4 regions of the Brevibacillus sp. 7WMA2 genome follow, and region 1 is predicted to be linked to each of the others. Evidence: riboswitches for the same ligand, from Rfam matches in the RefSeq annotation. Region 1 holds a riboswitch; each other region holds the start of a gene.
The links. Region 1 has a riboswitch for S-adenosylmethionine ahead of GOP56_RS06355 (sugar ABC transporter substrate-binding protein). Riboswitches for the same ligand answer to the same signal wherever they lie in the genome.
Positions count from the first base shown of each region.

Region 1 (4,612 bases):
TAATTGTTGATTTGACCAAAAAAATAGTGGAAGAAAACAAATTGACTACGCTTATGGTTACTCATAACATGGAACAGGCCCTGCATATGGGAAATCGATTATTCATGATGCATGAAGGGAGGATTATTTTGGACCTTCCCCAAGAGACGAAAGCACAAATGACAACAAAGGACTTACTACAGGCGTTTGAGGAGGCAAGAGGCGGAGAAGCTTTCTCAGAAGATCGATACATTTTAGCATAAGCCGCCTTTTATATTTTTGAATATTCATAATATTCAACTAATTAAAAAGCGAAAGAGGGACAAGACATGAAAGTAAATCAAAAATCACTTGCAATCGTATCTTCAATTTTATTGGCTGGAGCAGCTTTGTCAGGGTGTGCTGGCGGGAATAATGCGACATCAGGCACTTCACAGCAGAAGGGGAGTGAGGGAGGAAGTGGCGCAGCAAGTGGAGACAAGATTGTGATTGCGTTAGTTGGTCCGCTCTCAGGTTCAGCTTCAGATTATGGTGACTCCGCCAAAGCAGGAGCCGAATATGCACTAAAATTAAAGCAGAAGGAACTACAAGACTTAGGCCTTAACGTTGAATTAAAACCTTTAGATGACCAAGCAGAACCTAAACAAGGTGTTGTTAACGCCCAAATGGCGATTAACGACAACGACGTAGTAGCGGTTGTAGGTCACGTGACTACGGGTTCATCCTTGTCTGCTGTAACAGCTTATGAAAAAGCTGGTTTGGTCATGGTATCGCCTTCTACAACAGGGCCGGAATTTACTGAGGGAGGTAAAAAAGTAGCACATCGTATTTGTGCACGCGACGACGAACAAGGAAGAAAAGCGGCTATTTATGCAAAAAATACCTTGAATGTAAAAAATGCAATGGTTATTCATGATAAACAAGCGTACGGTCAAGGCTTAGCCAATGAAGTAAAGAAGCAATTTGAGAAGGATGGTGTTAGCGTTCTAGGTTTTGAAGGCTTGACTGCTGGTGAGAAGGACTATAGTGCAGTGGTGAACCAAGTGTTAGCGAAGAAGCCGGAAATGGTCTATTTTGGCGGTTATTATGCAGAGGCAGGAATTTTAATTAAGCAGTTGCGGGAAAAAGGATTTACCGGTGTGTTTATGGGTGCTGATGGTCTTGATTCTGCTGAGATGTTTACAATTGCGGGACCTGCAGCAGAGGGTGTCGTGTTTACCTCCACTGTTGGTGACGTAAAAGCAACAGAAGAAGGGAAGAAATGGATACAGGAATTTGAAGGCTCAACAGGCAAAAAGCTGGGGATATTTACCTCGTTTGGCTACGATGCCATGGCTGTAGCTATCAATGGCATTGAGGAGGCGGCTAAAGCGAATGGAAACAAAAAACCAACTCGTGCTCAAGTATTCGAAGCCATTCACAAAACACAAGATTTTAAAGGACAGTTTGTACATGTTTCTTTCGATGATAAAGGTGACAATAAGAATGCGCAGGTGTTTATTTATACTTATGCAGGCGGTTCAAAGAAATTTGAAGGTGAAGCAAAATAATCTATTGACATGGATAAGGACCCAGGTGTAATATCTGTTGTAAGAAAAAACGTTACAAAATTTAAAATACTCTCTTATCAAGAGTTGGCTGAGGGACTGGCCCGATGACGCCCGGCAACCTAATGTCTGTTTGACAAGACATCAAGGTGCTACCTCCTGCAGGGAAACCTGAGAGATAAGAGGCGTAGTGGGTTTCCATATACACAAGCCTCTTTTCTTAGGAAAAGGGGCTTTTTTATATCGAGTAGTACTCAGCTATGACTGAACCAATGAGTATTGTACATTTTTTCACAAAAAGAGATAAATGAAAAAGGGGAGAAACAAGATGAAAGGTCTAATTAACAAAGGTTCCGTCTATTTATTCGCAATATTCTTTCTAATAGGAAGTGTGCTAAGCGGTTGTGGTGTAACCTCTACATCAAAAGCCGATAACGTGTCAGCATCAAGTAGTGAAACTGCTGGGGATCAACCTACGACAGATAAGAAAAAACGAATTGCGCTGGTGGTGCAATTTAATATTGGTTCGTTTTCATCTCAATATATTGCAGGCGTGAAGGAAGAGGTAGAGAAGCTGGGGGGAGAACTGACAGTTTTAAGCGGGGATAATGACCTTGCTAAAATGGCTTCACATGTGGACGCGGCTGTTACCCAACAATTTGATGGCATTTTGCTGGATCATGGACGTGCAGATAGCTTAGCACCAGGTGTTCAAAAGGCCTTGGCTCAAAAGACTCCAATTGTAGCTTTTGATACAGGATTAGATATTCCGGGAGTAACAGTAGTAGAGCAAGATGATATCAAATTGGCTGAACAAACACTAAACAAAATGGCACAAGACACAGGTGGCAAAGGAAATATTGTGAAGATATGGGTAGCTGGTTTTACTCCAATGGAACGTCGTCAAATCGCTTATAAGGCATTTATGGACAAAAATTCAGGCTTTAACGAAATTGCTGCATTCGGATCAGCTTCTGCTAACACGGCTCTTGATACGCAGGCGCAAATGGAAGCGATTCTGAAGCAGTATCCAAACAAAGGAGATATCACAGCAGTTTGGACTGCTTGGGATGAATTTGCTAAAGGTGCGACACGCGCGATACAGCAGGCTGGACGCAATGAAATTAAGGTATACGGCATAGATATGAGCGATGAGGATTTGCAAATGCTCCAAGACCAAAATTCACCATGGATTGCCACGGCAGCCGTAGACCCTTCTGATATTGGACGGGTACAGGCACGATACTTATTTAAGAAGCTGAAGGGAGAGCAGGTACCAGATAAGGTAAGCTTAAATCCTGTGCTAATCACACGTGAACAATTGCCTAAGGAGCCTGTGAAAATGGCAGATTTGAACAAGTACGTGAAGGAATGGGGCACCAGCACACAGGGTCAATAGGAAAGGTAGCGGTGAATGGGGTTTGGCATAGAGGTTGCCAGACCCCTTGTAAAATCCGCCCATAGAAGGGGAGAGGCACGTTGACAGCATTAGAGATGAAGGGGATCAAAAAAGCATTTCGCTCTGTCCCAGCTTTACGCGGCGTGGATTTTACTGTGAGACCTGGAGAAGTTCATGCTTTGCTTGGGGCAAATGGGGCGGGCAAGAGTACATTGATGAAAATCATGACAGGTGCTTATGCATTAGATGCTGGCCAAATTTTCATAGATGGAAAAGAAGTTAATCTGACCGAGCCGCAGGACGCCAAGGCACATGGTATCCAATGTGTATATCAGGAAGTGGATACAGCACTTATTGGATATGGAAGCGTAGCGGAAAATATTCTGCTGGAGGGCTTTGTAGAGAGGGGACGCTCTCCTTTTATTAACTGGCGAAGCTTGGAGGAAACAGCAGCCAAAGCACTCAAGCGGCTAGGACTCGATATACCTGTGCAAAAAAAGGTCGAGGAACTAACTTTATCCGAGAAGCAGTTGGTGCTTTTAGCTAAGGCGATTGCTCAAAAGGCTAAGATTATTATTTTAGATGAACCAACTGCTCCTTTAAGTCAAGCAGAAACGGTGCAGTTGTTCCAGATCATCAAACAATTGCGTGAACAGGGGATTGGAATCGTATTTATCTCTCATAGAATGCCAGAGGTCTTTGAGATTAGTGATCGAATTACGGTTTTACGAGACGGCGAGCTAGTCTTGTGCAAGCAGGCAAAAGAGACCAATCCGCATGAGGTTATTACCAGTATGCTAGGAAAGGCATTGTCTCAGGAATATCCCAAAGAGCAGGTCAAAATAGGAGAGCGGTTGCTTACGTGTAAAAATGTAGTGGCTGGATCACAAGTACGCAACCTTTCCTTTACGGTTCATGAAGGTGAAATTGTAGGGATTGCGGGTCTTGTGGGGGCAGGAAAGTCGGAATTAGCTCGGGTTCTATTTGGAGCTGACCCACTGACCTCAGGAGAAGTGTACAAAAGAGGGAAAAAGCTGAAATGTACATCGCCAAAAGTAGCTGTTGATGAGGGGATTGCCTTGATTCCCGAGGAGCGTAGGCGAGAAGGCATCATGGCAGAAGAATCCGTAGCTGTTAATTTAACAATGACTACCCTTCGTAACTATAGTCGATTCGGTTTCTTGCGCTCGCTGTTAGTAAGTGAAGCTGTAAAAGGGCTGATTCAAGCATTACAGATCAAAGTAGCTAACCCGCAGTTGCCTATTGGCTCATTAAGTGGAGGAAATCAACAAAAAGTAGTGATTGGGAAATGGCTGGCGACGGAAGCCGATATCTTTATTTTCGATGAGCCGACGAAGGGTGTTGACGTAGGAGCGAAATCAGAAATCTATAGAATCATCGGAAATTTAGCTAAAAATGGAAAAGGGATTGTGTATCTTTCTTGTGAGTTCGAGGAGCTTGTAGGGATTGCGGATCGCATTTTGGTCATGTACGACGGGTCCTTCGTTAAAGAACTAAGCCGATCACAAGCAACAGTGGAAACCATCATGTATTACGCGAGCGGAGGACAGTAGTATGGCACAAGGAACAGCTAAAGATAAGCTTTTACATCTTCTATTTCGATATGGAACATTAGGTTTTATTGCGTTTATCATCGTGTTGTTTAGCATTGTAAATGAGTATTTTT
Region 1 is NZ_CP048799.1:1,743,473-1,748,084, reverse strand. Features, by position in the region: gene GOP56_RS06365 (ABC transporter ATP-binding protein) at 1-242, shown strand, start outside; gene GOP56_RS06360 (branched-chain amino acid ABC transporter substrate-binding protein) at 309-1,529, shown strand; SAM riboswitch class I at 1,601-1,711, shown strand; gene GOP56_RS06355 (sugar ABC transporter substrate-binding protein) at 1,855-2,925, shown strand; gene GOP56_RS06350 (sugar ABC transporter ATP-binding protein) at 3,006-4,499, shown strand; gene GOP56_RS06345 (ABC transporter permease) at 4,501-4,612, shown strand, end outside.

Region 2 (4,612 bases), 1.6 Mb from region 1:
TGTAACAGTAATTCCGCGTATTCTGCCATTTTTAGTGGTCCGTAACTTACAATTGCCTGCCCCTGTACTTAAATGGCTTTCTTTTATACCTATTTGTATTCTCACAGCCCTCGTTGTGGAGAGTGTCATTGATAAAAGCAGTGATTCAATCGGAGTGAATTGGCTAACACTCATTGCGATAGTTCCTACTCTATTATTAGCTTTGCGGACGAAAAGCCTTGCCATTACTGTCATTTTCGGCGTTATTTTGATGGGATTACTAAGATTATGTAGTACATATTTATAAACAAAATCCCCTTTGCTCAACAATAACGAATCCATGCGTGCATGGAACTTCATAATTGTTGACTCCAAGGGGATTTGATTTCTTTTTAGCTTGCTTTCATCATGCTTTTTCTTCAAACAACCGAGCTATCTCGATAATAACCTGAACAGCTTTTTCCATATTATCTACAGAAACATATTCGAATTTACCGTGATAATTTTCCCCACCAGTAAAAATATTTGGCGTTGGCAGACCCATATATGATAATTGAGAGCCATCCGTACCACCTCGGATCGGGCTGATTACCGGCTCGATATTGAGGTTTTTCATCGCTTCATAGGCAATGTCAACAACTTCCTTAACCGGTTCAATTTTATCGCGCATGTTGTAGTATTGATCATTGAGTTCAAAGCTGATATTTTCTTCGCCGTATTTCTCTTGCATCTTTTTCACGATGCTTGTTACTTTCTCTTTTTTGGCATGAAAATGATCTTTATCAAAATCTCTAATAATGTATTGAGATTTACTTTGTTCGACATCACCGTTTATTGAGCTAAGATGGTAAAAGCCCTCATAGCCCTCTGTGTACTCTGGCGCCTCTTCTTCAGGAAGTTGTGCATGGAATTCCATTGCTAGCTTACTAGCGTTTAGCATTTTATTTTTGGCTGTTCCAGGATGCGTGCTAACTCCCTTAAAAGTAAGCTTGAGTTCTGCGGCGTTAAAGCTTTCATACTCCAAGCCACCTAGTGGCCCTCCGTCCATTGTGTACGCAAATTTCGCACCAAAAGCTGCCACATCAAAATGAGCCGGCCCTCTACTGATTTCTTCGTCAGGAGTGAACGCCACCCTAATTTTCCCATGTTTAATTTCCGGATGCTTTAGCAAATAATCCATGGCGGTCATAATTTCAGTGATACCCGCTTTATCATCTGCTCCAAGCAAGGTTGTCCCATCGGTCGTAATCAATGTGTGACCCTTGTAGGACGGTAGCTCTGGAAATAATTCCGGTGATAAAACAACGCCCCGTTCCTTATTTAGCGTAATGGCTTTACCGTCAAAATTTTCGTGAACCTGCGGATTAACATTTTTGCCTGTAAAATCCGTGGCAGTATCTAGATGGGATAAAAAGCCGATTACGGGAACCTGCTTATCCGTATTTGTAGGGAGTGTCGCCATGACATATCCATTTGCATCCATCGTAACCTCTGAAAGTCCCATCGCCTTTAGTTCTTCAACTAGCAATTTACCCAGCTCTAGCTGACCTGGTGTAGACGGAACTGTCTGACTCTGTGCATTGGATTGTGTATCAATCTGTACATATCTTGTAAAACGCTCTATGATATCCTGCTTCACTCAAATTCACTCCCTTTTTCATTACATCTTTTTTTATTATACCGTTTGATGGGCGATATTTCCATTTGCTACTCCTATTGCTAACCTATCAACTGGAATCGGGGATTACCGGCTTACCTACAAGTACAAGCATTCCTATATGCGGAGTAGTCTTTCTTAAGAATCTATTGATGATAAAAAATGGAGCTAGGCTGTAGTATCCTCGGCATAATTTAAGTTTCACTAAAAAATATTTGACATTTTTCTCAGAAAAGAGTAAAGTAGAAAAAGCTTAAGCATCCGAGAATAAAATATGAAACCTTCTTATCAAGAGAGGCGGAGGGACTGGCCCTTTGATGCCTCGGCAGCGGACTCGTATTTAGAGTGCTGTGCCAAATCCAGCAAGCATGTGCTTGAAAGATGAGAAGAGTGATTCTTATCCCATATAAGACCTCTTCTCACGAGAAGAGGTCTTCTTCATTTTTTCTCAGAAAAAGGTAGAAATAGAGAGGGTGTTATTGATGAATCAGACAAAAGGAAGTGCGTTGGCTTTATTGCCTCTTGGTATATTTTTAGCACTATTTATTGGCTCTGGAATTATTACTGGAGATTTTTATCAGCTACCTATCATTGTTGCTATTTTGATCGCGAGTACGGTGGCATTAGTCATGAACCGAAAAGACAGTTTTACCACAAAGGTAGAACGATTTGCTAAAGGAGCAGGCAATCCAAATATCGTTATTATGTTATTAATTTTTGTATTAGCTGGTGCGTTTTCTCAAACAGCTAAAGGTATGGGTAGTGTTGAAGCTACCGTAAACCTAGCCCTTTCCGTTTTGCCTCAGGGTCTTCTAGTTGTTGGTTTATTTGTAATCGGATCATTTATTTCACTAGCAATGGGGACATCCATGGGAACTATTGCTGCATTAGCTCCAATTGCCGTAGGAATCAGCCAACAGACTGATATCTCTGTTGCATTCACAATGGCTACTGTTGTCGGAGGAGCTATGTTCGGAGATAATTTATCATTTATTTCGGATACGACAATTGCCGCAGTACGCACGCAAGGAACAGAAATGAAAGATAAATTCAAAACCAACTTTTTAATTGTATTACCAGCGGCCATTTTAACTTGCATCCTATTAATCGTGCTTACATTAGGAAGTCATACAAATATTACAGTTGGAACCTTCAATTGGGTCAAAGTGTTACCTTATGCAGGAGTGCTGCTTGCGGCCTTGCTTGGCTGGAATGTACTTGTGGTTCTAATGGGAGGAACTGTTTTATCAGGTGTCATCGGAATGATAGATGGAAGCTACACACTTGCCACTTTCTTCAAAAATGTGACACTAGGGATTAGTGGAATGATGGAGCTTGTATTGCTAACCATGCTCATTGGTGGAATGATTGAGATTATTCAACATAATGGCGGGATTCAATATCTATTACATGTATTGACGCGTAATATTCGCTCAAAAAAAGGCGCAGAATTTGGTATTGCTGGTCTTGTGAGCCTGACAAATATGTGCACAGCTAATAATACAATCGCTATCCTTTTCGCAGGTCCGCTTGCTAAAAATATTTCAGATCAATATGAAATCGATCCAAGAAAATCTGCAAGCTTACTAGATTTATTTTCGTGCAGCGTACAAGGGATCATTCCTTACGGGGCTCAAATGTTAACAGCAGCAGGATTTGCTGCACTCTCACCAATCGAACTATTGCCATTTGCTTTTTATCCATTGCTAGTTGCTGTTTGCGGTATCGTGTCAATCGTGATTAACTTTCCACGTTTTTCATCGAATGCCAAAAAAGCTAGTATCATAAAACCACTGAATGAGAAAGAAGAAGCTATATTCAAGACATCCTAGTGGTTATTCACCTTGCATCACTAGCAACTCACACGAGTTATGCTACTTATTTCAAAATATCGTTATAATAAATGTCAGGAAAACGAAATACGTAGAATGAAAAAAGCGGTAGGTATAACCTACTGCTTTTTCTATTGGTCATTTTTATCCTTAGCTATCAATCTAAGCGTTTATGTATCTTCGCCGAAACAAAACTAATAAGACCTATCATCTTTTGATTCACTATCTATCTTCCTTCATTCTTGTTGTTCTCACAACAGTTCTTTCATGGTGAAACGTAAAAAGCTACCTTCCATAAAGAAAAGGTAGCTTTACGTTCTAGCACATATTTTTATCGTGCTTCATTGAATGAAATAAACTCTTTAGTTCTTTTTTTTTAAAACAAGATCACGAACCATTTCAATCGCTTTCTCTTTTCCAAGCGGGAAGGTTCCAAGAGACCATGTAGGGTTGTCTAGCATATAAACATGTCCATTTTTAACCGCTTTTAGCTTACCCCAAAGCTCTGATTTCTGCATATCATCCAGCTTTTTCTGTGCCACAGCGAGATTGCTACCGTATAATCCTAAGAAAATATAGTCTGGATCAAACTTATACAGATTTTCAAGCGATACGATTTCTACAAGCTTTTCTTTCGGAGCTCCTTCTGCCATAGGCAAGCCTAAATCAGTAAATAAAACATCTCCTAAAAGCGCCTTACCATAGATACGATATTGGGAAGCGTTTGTTACATATAGAGCAAAGGTTGCATCCTTCGATTGCTTTTTAATTTCATCCCCAATTTGTTTCGCTTTTGCATCATATTGAGCAAGCCATTCGTTCATTTCTTTTTCTTTGCCTAAAATACTTGCCATTTCCGGGAATCTTTCACGCCAAGTGTAAAAGTCTCCTTCCAGTTGAACGGTTGGTGCAATTTGCGTAAGCTGATCGTAAAGCTTTTCAGTGCGGTTGCTTGTAAGAATCAAATCCGGTTGTAAGGCCATTACGTCTTCTACTTTAACTGAACTAGTTTCAACTAACGCTACTCCGTCAAGCTTCCCTTTTAAATAATCCGGCAAATCAGGGCCTGAAGTAGACATCACAGGCTTGATCCCCATAATTAATAATTCTTCGGTTGCATAAGCAAGGTCAACAACACGTTTTG
Region 2 is NZ_CP048799.1:189,552-194,163, reverse strand. Features, by position in the region: gene GOP56_RS00995 (AzlD domain-containing protein) at 1-286, shown strand, start outside; gene pepT (peptidase T) at 386-1,618, opposite strand; SAM riboswitch class I at 1,919-2,024, shown strand; gene GOP56_RS00985 (Na+/H+ antiporter NhaC family protein) at 2,119-3,468, shown strand; gene GOP56_RS00980 (ABC transporter substrate-binding protein) at 3,831-4,612, opposite strand, start outside.
Region 2: it holds a riboswitch for S-adenosylmethionine, as region 1 does, so the genes downstream of both, GOP56_RS00985 (Na+/H+ antiporter NhaC family protein) here and GOP56_RS06355 (sugar ABC transporter substrate-binding protein) in region 1, are expected to answer to the same signal.

Region 3 (4,612 bases), 1.5 Mb from region 1:
ACTTCCCAAATACCAAGTAATCAAGATATGCCTCAACTGCTTGCGTCATGATACCCTTCCCCTGAAATTCAGCCCCCAGCCAATAGCCAATTACCGTTTTACGATGATTCCATTCGATAAAATTGGCGGCAACTCTTCCTGCAAGTTGGCCTCGATACCAAATCGAATAATGAGTTCCCTGCATATTTGCTGCCTGTTGAATGGCAAAGCGAATATTATTTTCCGAATCCTCTATATCTCGCACATTATCTAGCCACGGCAAAAACTCCCGTAAATAATCTCGGTTTTTTTCTATTAAAGCAAAGGTGACTGCTGCATCCTCAATACGAACTTCCTTTAGCTCCAAATCAGGCGATATGACGATATTTTTCATGCTTCTCCCCCTTTTTTTAGCCTTTTTTGATGCAATAGATTGAACAATAATTCTCTAAAAAACAAAAATCACCTGCTTGCCCTGTTTAGCAGGACAGCAGATGACTCTGTTTGATTGCCACTTTACTTTTGTAGGACCTGCTCCCGTTCAACCGTAATCTCTCGCACGATCGCCGTGATATCTGTGATTTCTGCCAAATGCTTACGATTGAGAATGAAGGATTGGCCGATCTCTAATGCCAGTCTTTCGGCTTCTGCTCGAAGCTCCTCTTGTTCAATTCTATTTAAATCAGCTACACCCGCCAGTCCAATCACGCGTCTTAGGATTTTGCACCCAGCATATCCTGCCGTATCCTGTAAGACCTGAGATACATAATCCTGCCAAAAATCAGGAACATGCGCACTACGCTCCTCCGCTTTTTTATGCCACAGACGAACGAATTGCGATACAAACTCATTCCAGACGTTTTCTATCGTATCCAATAAGTAAAAACGATACTGCTCCCGTTTCTCTATGTCGGCTTGGAGGCCGTGCTGTCCTGCATAATTTAAGACAAGATTAGCGATGATAGCCCCAATGTCAAAACCTATTGGCCCATAAAAAGCAAACTCGGGATCAATCACCTTTGTACTTGTTTTGGTGACAAAAATACTGCCTGTATGCAGATCACCATGCAACAAAGCTTCTGCTCGTGTCAAAAAGTCGTATTTTAGCTTAGCAATCTCTCGACGTAATGCGTGATTCCCCCATATTGCTTCTACGTCTTGGCGGATAAGCGGATTAAAATGATTGGTGTCATGGTCCTCATATGGATCAGTAAATACAAGATCCTCCGTAATTTTACATAGCTCTGGATTAATGAACCTACTCACATTAGCCTTTTTAGCAAAAGGATTCATTCCAAGATCAGAGGTAAAAAATAAGGTATGAGCTAGAAAAGTTCCAATATGTTTAGCGAAATGCGGGTATATCTCTCCCTCAATAAGGCCTGCACGGAGTAGCTTATGATCACCTACATCCTCCATAATCGTCAAAGCCAGCTCCGAATTGTGATGGTATACCTCAGGTACTAAATCTCCTACCAGCTCTCGCTGAATTTTGAGCGCCTCTGCTTCAATCCGAGATCGGTCCAGCGTTAACGGCCATGATTCGCCAACCACGCGGGCATAAGGCAAAGCCTGCTTCACAATGACACTTTTACCGGTCTCTTCATCCGTTATTCTAAAAACCAAATTTAAATTGCCATCACCAATTTCTCGGCTAACAAGAGGCGCAGCTTGTGTAAAAATCGTTCCCTGATTCTGTACGTATAAAATGGATTCTTGAACCGATAACGCTTGATACCCCATATCTTTTCCTCTCCTTTTACCACTCTAGTCTCGGTTGATGTATTGATCGTAATGTGCCAGGGGATGAACGATTCCTCCTAGATTGGCTAATAAGCGATATTTGGTTAATAGGTTAACTTGATACACGCCGACTCGCTCCCAAACTTCCCATGGCTCAAGAATCTTCCACTGCCCCAAATCCTTTGCAATAAAAAAATCTTTGCCACGAAACCGAATCCATGTGTGACTGCTAGGAGCCTCCGGTGAAAATAGGCGAGACCGCGACAAATAATCATCACCATATTCCATAGCAAGCAAGAACAATATACGATGAGCTTCCTCCCAGTTCCTTTGCAATAAGACATGCCAGGAGCCGCTTTCTTGCTCCGTAAGTTTTCCGCGCAGATGACCGAATGCATGACTCAAGGCATTACAGGCATTGCCTGAATCAATAGGCAGTTTTCGCATCTTCTGAAATTCATGTAATAACTGTTCTGCAAATATACTCCAATCGCGTTCTCCTGTTTCGCGAGACGTTTTTACTTGATCCCGAAATGCTTGTGAGATTTGCTTATATTTTTGATAACACCTCATCATGACCCAATACTTATGCTCTGCCCATATCTGTTCACACCATGCTTTGCTTACCAAAGAAAAAGAAAACCTCTTTTCCGAAGAAAAGAGGTCGTTTTGACATGTCATATTCATAAAACGTTCCCCCTTATCTACCAGAATTTTACATGTCTCTGCAGGAATTAGCACCGTGCACATGCCAGGTTAGCGGCTATGTGTCGGTTGCTGGGTTTCATCGGGCCAGTCCCTCCACCGTCTCTGGATAAGGTATCCATTAAGTATATGTAATTGTAGATGAACACAGGTTCCTATCCTGCGTAGCTAAAGCCTCATAAATGAATCGTTAGTAGAAATATACACAGGTAATCCAGTTATGTCAAACAATTTATTCAACTCAGTTTTTATTTATAAAAAGGGTTGACGCATGTTACAAAAAGGGATAAGATGATCTCCAAGAATCAGCTTCAATTTTGACAATTACAACAATTACCTAGCTCTTATTGAGAGAAGGCGGAGGGACTGGCCCTATGATGCCCGGCAACCCTCGCATCGGGATAAACGATGCGAAACGGTGCTAAATCCTACACATAATCGTGCTGTACTGATTTATGTGAGAGATAAGAGAAGAAGATGATCTGTCTATCGGACGCCTCCTTCTCTTGAAGGGGGCGTTTTTAGTTGATAAATTCTCTACCTACAAGGAGGTCATCCATGAGTACAGATCGAATCCTCGTAACCTATTTAACTCAAGCAAAGGATTTACAAAAAAAAGCGGAAGGTATTGCAGTTGGTATGACAGTAGGCTCATGGACGGACCTTCCTCTGGCAAAGCAGGAGCAGCTACGCCCCTATTTAGGTGAAGTAGCGGATGTATCTCCTCTTGAATCCACCTCGTCAGGTGAAACACGAGGTTATATCACGATTAGTTATCCAACCATATGCTTTACACAGGATATCCCTTCTCTTCTTACAGGGGTATTTGGCAAACTATCAATGGACGGGAAAATCAAGCTGGTAGACATTCAGCTTCCTCCTTCTTTTTTACAAGGCTTTCAGGGTCCAAAATTCGGCATAAAAGGAATACGGGAAATAACCGGTGTGCATGATCGTCCATTATTAATGAGTATTTTTAAATCATGCACAGGTTTGTCACTAGAGGAACTAGAAGTGCAGTTTCGTGCCCAAGCAGAAGGCGGCCTTGATTTGATTAAGGATGATGAAATTTTCTTTGCTGATGATAAAGCTCCATTTATCCAACGTATCAAACGCTTCAAAGCCATCTCAGATGAAATTGCAGAACAAACCGGCAAGCCTGTCTTGTATGCCGCTAACCTTACAGGGCCTAGCTCACAGCTTATTGAACGGGCGAAGCAAGCTGTCGATGCAGGTGCTTCCTGCCTTTTGTTTAATGCACTTGCTTTTGGCTTCGATCTCCTGCAACGTCTAGCAGAAGACCCGGACATTCAAGTGCCAATCATGGCGCATCCCGCACTCGCCGGCGCCTATTATCCTAGTCCTGATCACGGCATTGCCGCTCCGCTCCTGCTCGGTAAGCTATTGCGTTTAGCCGGGGCTGATTTAGTGTTATTCCCTTCTCCATACGGAAATGTGGCATTAGATAAGAGCGAGGCTACTCAGCTAGCTAATCATTTAGTCGAGGAACACGGCACCTTGCAACCTGCCTTCCCTGTTCCATCAGCGGGTATTCATCCCGGATTGGTTCCCCAACTGTACGCCGACTTTGGCCTAGATCAGGTTGTTAACGCAGGCGGCGGCATTCATGGGCACCCACTCGGAGCAACAGCAGGCGGTCGGGCATTCCGTGCCGCTATTGATGCATCCGTGAATGGAATCAGTCTTACAGCAGCAGCTTCCGACTCTAATGAACTGCGACTAGCACTAGAAAAATGGGGAGGTTCTGCATGACGAAACAGCTTGTGCTTTTTTGCGATTTCGATGGAACGATTACAGAAAAAGACAATATTGTGGCAATCATGCGCCACTTTCATCCCCCAGGCTGGGAAGAGTTAACCGAACAAATTTTGACACAACAAATATCCATTAGAGAAGGCGTAGGAAAGCTGTTTTCCCTGCTTCCCTCTTCACTCGAACATGAAATCACTCAATTTGCTGTAGAGAATGCCCGCATCCGCCCTGGTTTTGCAGAGTTTGTGGATTATTGCCGGCAGGAAAACGTGACTCTGCTCATTACAAGCGGAGGTATCGATTTTTTTGTTCATCCGATTCTTGCTCCGTTTCAGCTTGATGGCCCAATTTATTGTAATGGCAGTGATTTTAGCAAAGAGAGAATAAAAATTACGTGGCCGCATACCTGCGA
Region 3 is NZ_CP048799.1:3,225,667-3,230,278, forward strand. Features, by position in the region: gene GOP56_RS13470 (GNAT family N-acetyltransferase) at 1-373, opposite strand, end outside; gene mtnK (S-methyl-5-thioribose kinase) at 496-1,722, opposite strand; gene GOP56_RS13480 (DUF1722 domain-containing protein) at 1,747-2,409, opposite strand; SAM riboswitch class I at 2,420-2,543, opposite strand; SAM riboswitch class I at 2,769-2,898, shown strand; gene GOP56_RS13485 (2,3-diketo-5-methylthiopentyl-1-phosphate enolase) at 2,986-4,200, shown strand; gene GOP56_RS13490 (2-hydroxy-3-keto-5-methylthiopentenyl-1-phosphate phosphatase) at 4,197-4,612, shown strand, end outside.
Region 3: it holds a riboswitch for S-adenosylmethionine, as region 1 does, so the genes downstream of both, GOP56_RS13480 (DUF1722 domain-containing protein) here and GOP56_RS06355 (sugar ABC transporter substrate-binding protein) in region 1, are expected to answer to the same signal.

Region 4 (4,612 bases), 1.1 Mb from region 1:
TACATTTCATAGAGCCAGAGATTTTTGTAGAAGATGTCACTGCATTCTATGAAGAGTGGAAAGACGATCCTTCCATTCAGTGGATTCGTCCGCCATTTTCCAATTCATTAGGTGGTCATGTAGCTATTATGGAGGCGCCGGATGGCAATGTATTTGTATTAATCGGGAAGTAGGCTGATAAATATGATACAATGGGAGGAATGTAACTTTTATTGATCATAAAAACATGGGGGGAGAGAGTGATTGAACTTTATTGGAAAACACTCGCTAAATCTATTGCTGCTGATTGTCGGGCCTACATTTTTCCTGAATCTATTTATTAAGGAAGGCACTGCAAAAAATATCATTAGTGTCGTTAGTTTCCTACTAGTGTTGCTTGTCGTTATTTGTGGAAGAAGATATCAAAAGAAGAATTCAGAATAACGGAAAAGATGTGATAAACCCCTTCTTTCTCGGTTCTTATGTGTGACCTTTCTACATACATTGTTGTCAGAACGAAAGGAGAGGGGCACATGGAAGCTACAATTGCTCGGTATTTTGCGATCAAACAACAGCAAAAAGAGTTAGAAGAGGAGCTGGCAGAGCTACGACGAATTCTGTTGGCTGTTTATCCAAAACCGTGTGAGATTGAGATAGGAGACTACCGTCTGAAAATTAGTCAACAAGAGAAGAAAGAGTTTAATGAGGAACACCTGCTTAAAGCCGTAGAAGATCCACAAATATGGAGGCTGATGTCCAAGGTGGATGTGGCAAAAATAAACAGCCTACTTAAGCTAGGTGTCATAAAAGAAGAAACACTCGCAGATACGTACACGGTGAAGCAGACCGCATATGTTCAGGTATCGAAAAAGTAAGCGATGAGCCAAAAGCCAAATTTACATCTTACATATAGAAAAAGGCGTGCGACTGGCAACAGTGAAGCACGCCTTTTTACATCCTACACGATTCTCAGCTTACACTTGTACAGCTTCCACAGCTTTTTGAATAGCCTGCTCTACATCCTGCAAAATATCTTCAATTGCCTCTGTACCTACGGAAAGACGAATCATCCCAGGGGTCACCCCGGCCTTAGCTTGTTCTCCTGGGGTAAGTTGGAGATGAGTAGTACTAGCTGGATGAATGATCAATGATTTGGAGTCTCCTACATTAGCCAAATGCGAGAACAATTGAACAGATTCAATTACTTTTTTGCCAGCTTCTACTCCACCTTTGATTCCAAAAGTCAACAAAGCCCCCTGACCATCTGGTAAATAGCGTTGACTAAGTTCGTAGGTAGGTGAGCTAGCAAGCCCTGGGTAGCTCACCCACTCTACATCGTTGTGTTGTTCTAAATATTGAGCAACAGCAAGTGCATTTTGACTATGCCGTTCCATCCGCAGGTGGAGAGTCTCTAGACCTTGTAAGAATAAAAAGGAGTTAAAAGGAGATAAGGTAGCTCCTACATCTCGCTGTAGCTGCACACGAGCTTTTACGATATAAGCAGCATCGCCAACCGCCTCTGTATATACAATTCCATTGTAGGTAGGGTCTGGAGTGGAGAGCCCAGGGAACTTGCCGTTACTCCAATCGAAATGACCGGAGTCTACGATAATTCCCCCGATAGATGTGCCGTGACCGCCAATAAATTTAGTAGCAGAATGGATAACGATATCTGCCCCATGTTCAATCGGTCGGCACAAAATAGGGGAGGCAAAGGTATTATCCACAAGGAGCGGTAATCCATATTCATGAGCTATGGTAGCAATAGCGTTTAGATCGGCAACCTGCATTTGAGGATTTCCGATCGTTTCGCAGAAAATCGCCTTGGTTTTGTCCGTAATCTTTGAACGGAAATTGTCTGGGTTGGATTGGTCAACAAAATGAACGGTAATTCCAAGCTTTGCAAAGGTATGGGCAAATAAATTGTAGGTTCCCCCATATAAACTGCTAGAGGAGATGATTTCATCACCGGCTTGTGCAATATTTAATAAGGCAAATGTAATGGCGGCTTGACCAGATGCAGTTGCAAGTGCCCCAATACCGCCTTCTAATAGGGCGACACGTTTCTCAAATACATCCTGGGTTGGATTCATGATGCGGGTATAAATGTTCCCAGGCTCCTGTAACGCGAATAGATTGGCTGCATGGCTGGTGTCACGAAACTCATAGGAGGATGTTTGATAGATGGGGACGGCAAGAGCGCCGGTAGTTGGGTCTGCCTCCTGACCTCCGTGAAGAGCTAGTGTTTCTCTTTTCCAATTGAGGTTTGACATAAAAAAACCACTCCTTTTCCATGTAAAGTAAGGTGATTCTCTTGGTTTCAATGGTGGCGCAGTAGAGAGGGAAGACAGGCTTCTCATAGCAAAAAGCCCTCCTCTGAGTAGAGGAAGGCTGCGTTACTAATTTCGCATACATTCATCTCTCAGAACCTTGCAGATTCTGCAGGATTTAGCACCATGAACACTATGTTCCGGTTGCCGGGCTTCGTCGGGCCAGTCCCTCCACCACTCTTGATGAAAATAAAAGTTTGTTTTATTGTAAGGAGCTTGGAATGATAAGTCAATAATATTTTGTGCATTCTGAAAAAATAGCGGAATCAAATTCAGTTTCCGTTTATGATAACTATTGAAATCATCTTGTTTTAACTTGATTAAACTTCTAAAAATTTAGCTACATATCGACAGCAAAACAGATTTATTTACAGGATACATGAAGTGAATAATCATGAATAAAAATACAAATAAGTATAATTATACATAATAAGATGCATAACTTGTATAGCAGCTTGCTTTTTGGAGGGTAAAATAGAAGTAGCTGGAAACATGAAAACCTACATACAAGCATAACTGCCTTTTTTATGTGCACATTTTTACATTTTCCTATTTACTCTTTTTCGTTCTTTTTGCTACTATAGGGAAAGGTGTCTTGCCCCAATTTTTGGGGTGAATTGGCACGGGTGGGCCGAGGGGTTGTTTTGCTTAAAGAAGGGAACCGATATTGTACTCATTTTTTCGTAAAAGATTTGATGTAAAAGGTCATCAAACAACGGTTCGCAACGAAATTTTGGCTGGTTTAACCACGTTTTTCACCGCTGTCTACATCATTGCCGTGAATTCAATGATCTTATCGGATGCAGGTATACCATTGGAAGCAGGTATTGTTGCCACGATCGTTATCTCCTTCATAGGATGCTTGATCATGGGTTTTTGGGCGAATGCTCCTGTAGCACTTGTTCCTGGTATGGGCATTAATGCGTTTTTCTCCTATACGATTGTTAAATCTATGGGATTATCATGGGAGAGCGCTTTGGCAGTTGTATTCATGTCAGGTGTTTTATTTATCGTGATTGCTTTTACACCGGTTGCCAAAATCTTAGCGAAAAGCATTCCACTGTCTCTAAAAGAAGGAATGACGGTTGGAATTGGGTTGTTTCTTACCTTTATTGGTTTGCAAAAAGGCGGCTTAATCGTACCTAATCCATCTACATTTATTGCTTTAGGCGATCTGGGCGATACGAAGGTAGTATTGGGATTGGTCAGCTTGGTAATTGCCGTTGTGCTATTTTTACGCAATGTAAAAGGTAGCTTTTTAATCAGTATTATTGTAAATACGCTGATTGCTATTGCCCTTGGTACGGTAGGTGGTACAAGTCAGGCAAGTGATTTCTCGTTCTCGACATACCTCACTGTCTTTGGAGCATTTTCGTTTGACGGCATAGTTACTACTGGATTTTGGCTGGCTGTGTTTCCGCTAACCATGGTGATTGTTTTTGAAAATATGGGGCTTTTGCACAGCATGGTTCCAGAAAGTAAATTTGCTCGTACTTTTCAAGCAAACTCCATTTCAGCTATGCTTTCTGGATTGTTTGGTACGAGTCCAACTGTGTCTTCAGCGGAAAGTTCTGCAGGAATTGCCGCTGGCGGGAAAACAGGGATTACAGCAATTACGGTAGGAATTCTGTTCTTGATCTCAATCTTTTGCATTCCTGTCATTCGTTACGTGCCGGATACAGCGATTGCTCCTATCTTAATTCTAGTTGGTAGCCTAATGATGCAAAGTGTCAATCAGATTAAGTTCTCCGACATGTCAGAAGGCTTGCCAGCGTTCTTGATCATTGTGCTGATTCCCTTTACAGCGAGTATTGCAGATGGAATTGCTTTCGGATTTATGGCGTATCCAATTGTTAAACTGGCGATGGGCAGACGAAAAGAAATTCCCTTGCCGCTTTTAATCATTTCGTTTATGTTTTTCCTATATTTTGTGTTGCTAGCATTGCAGCTTCATTAAGGTAAAAGGCAGCCATTTTCTCTTTTGAGAGGATGGCTGCTTTTTTGCATACGGGCATGAAAAGTATGAATGAAGGAATGCAGAATGGATATGGAACGGCTAGTCACTGTTGCTAGATGGAGCAAGCATTTTTCTTTTTTTACTAGTTTTAGACGCTTGCGTGACTGAATATACTGAAGAGAAATACATTCCAATCTATGAAACAGTAAAGAAGGTGAGATTTCTGTACGAGACGACGAGCAGATATCGCTATTACAGAGAAGCTTTGGCGAACCTATCTATGCCGTTTGCCTATATTGACCTTGATTTGTTGGATCAGAATATGGCTGAAATTGTAGCTAGGAGC
Region 4 is NZ_CP048799.1:678,330-682,941, forward strand. Features, by position in the region: gene GOP56_RS02955 (VOC family protein) at 1-173, shown strand, start outside; gene GOP56_RS02960 (hypothetical protein) at 513-854, shown strand; gene GOP56_RS02965 (homocysteine synthase) at 954-2,252, opposite strand; SAM riboswitch class I at 2,392-2,499, opposite strand; gene GOP56_RS02970 (NCS2 family permease) at 2,977-4,266, shown strand; gene GOP56_RS02975 (amino acid deaminase/aldolase) at 4,376-4,612, shown strand, end outside.
Region 4: it holds a riboswitch for S-adenosylmethionine, as region 1 does, so the genes downstream of both, GOP56_RS02965 (homocysteine synthase) here and GOP56_RS06355 (sugar ABC transporter substrate-binding protein) in region 1, are expected to answer to the same signal.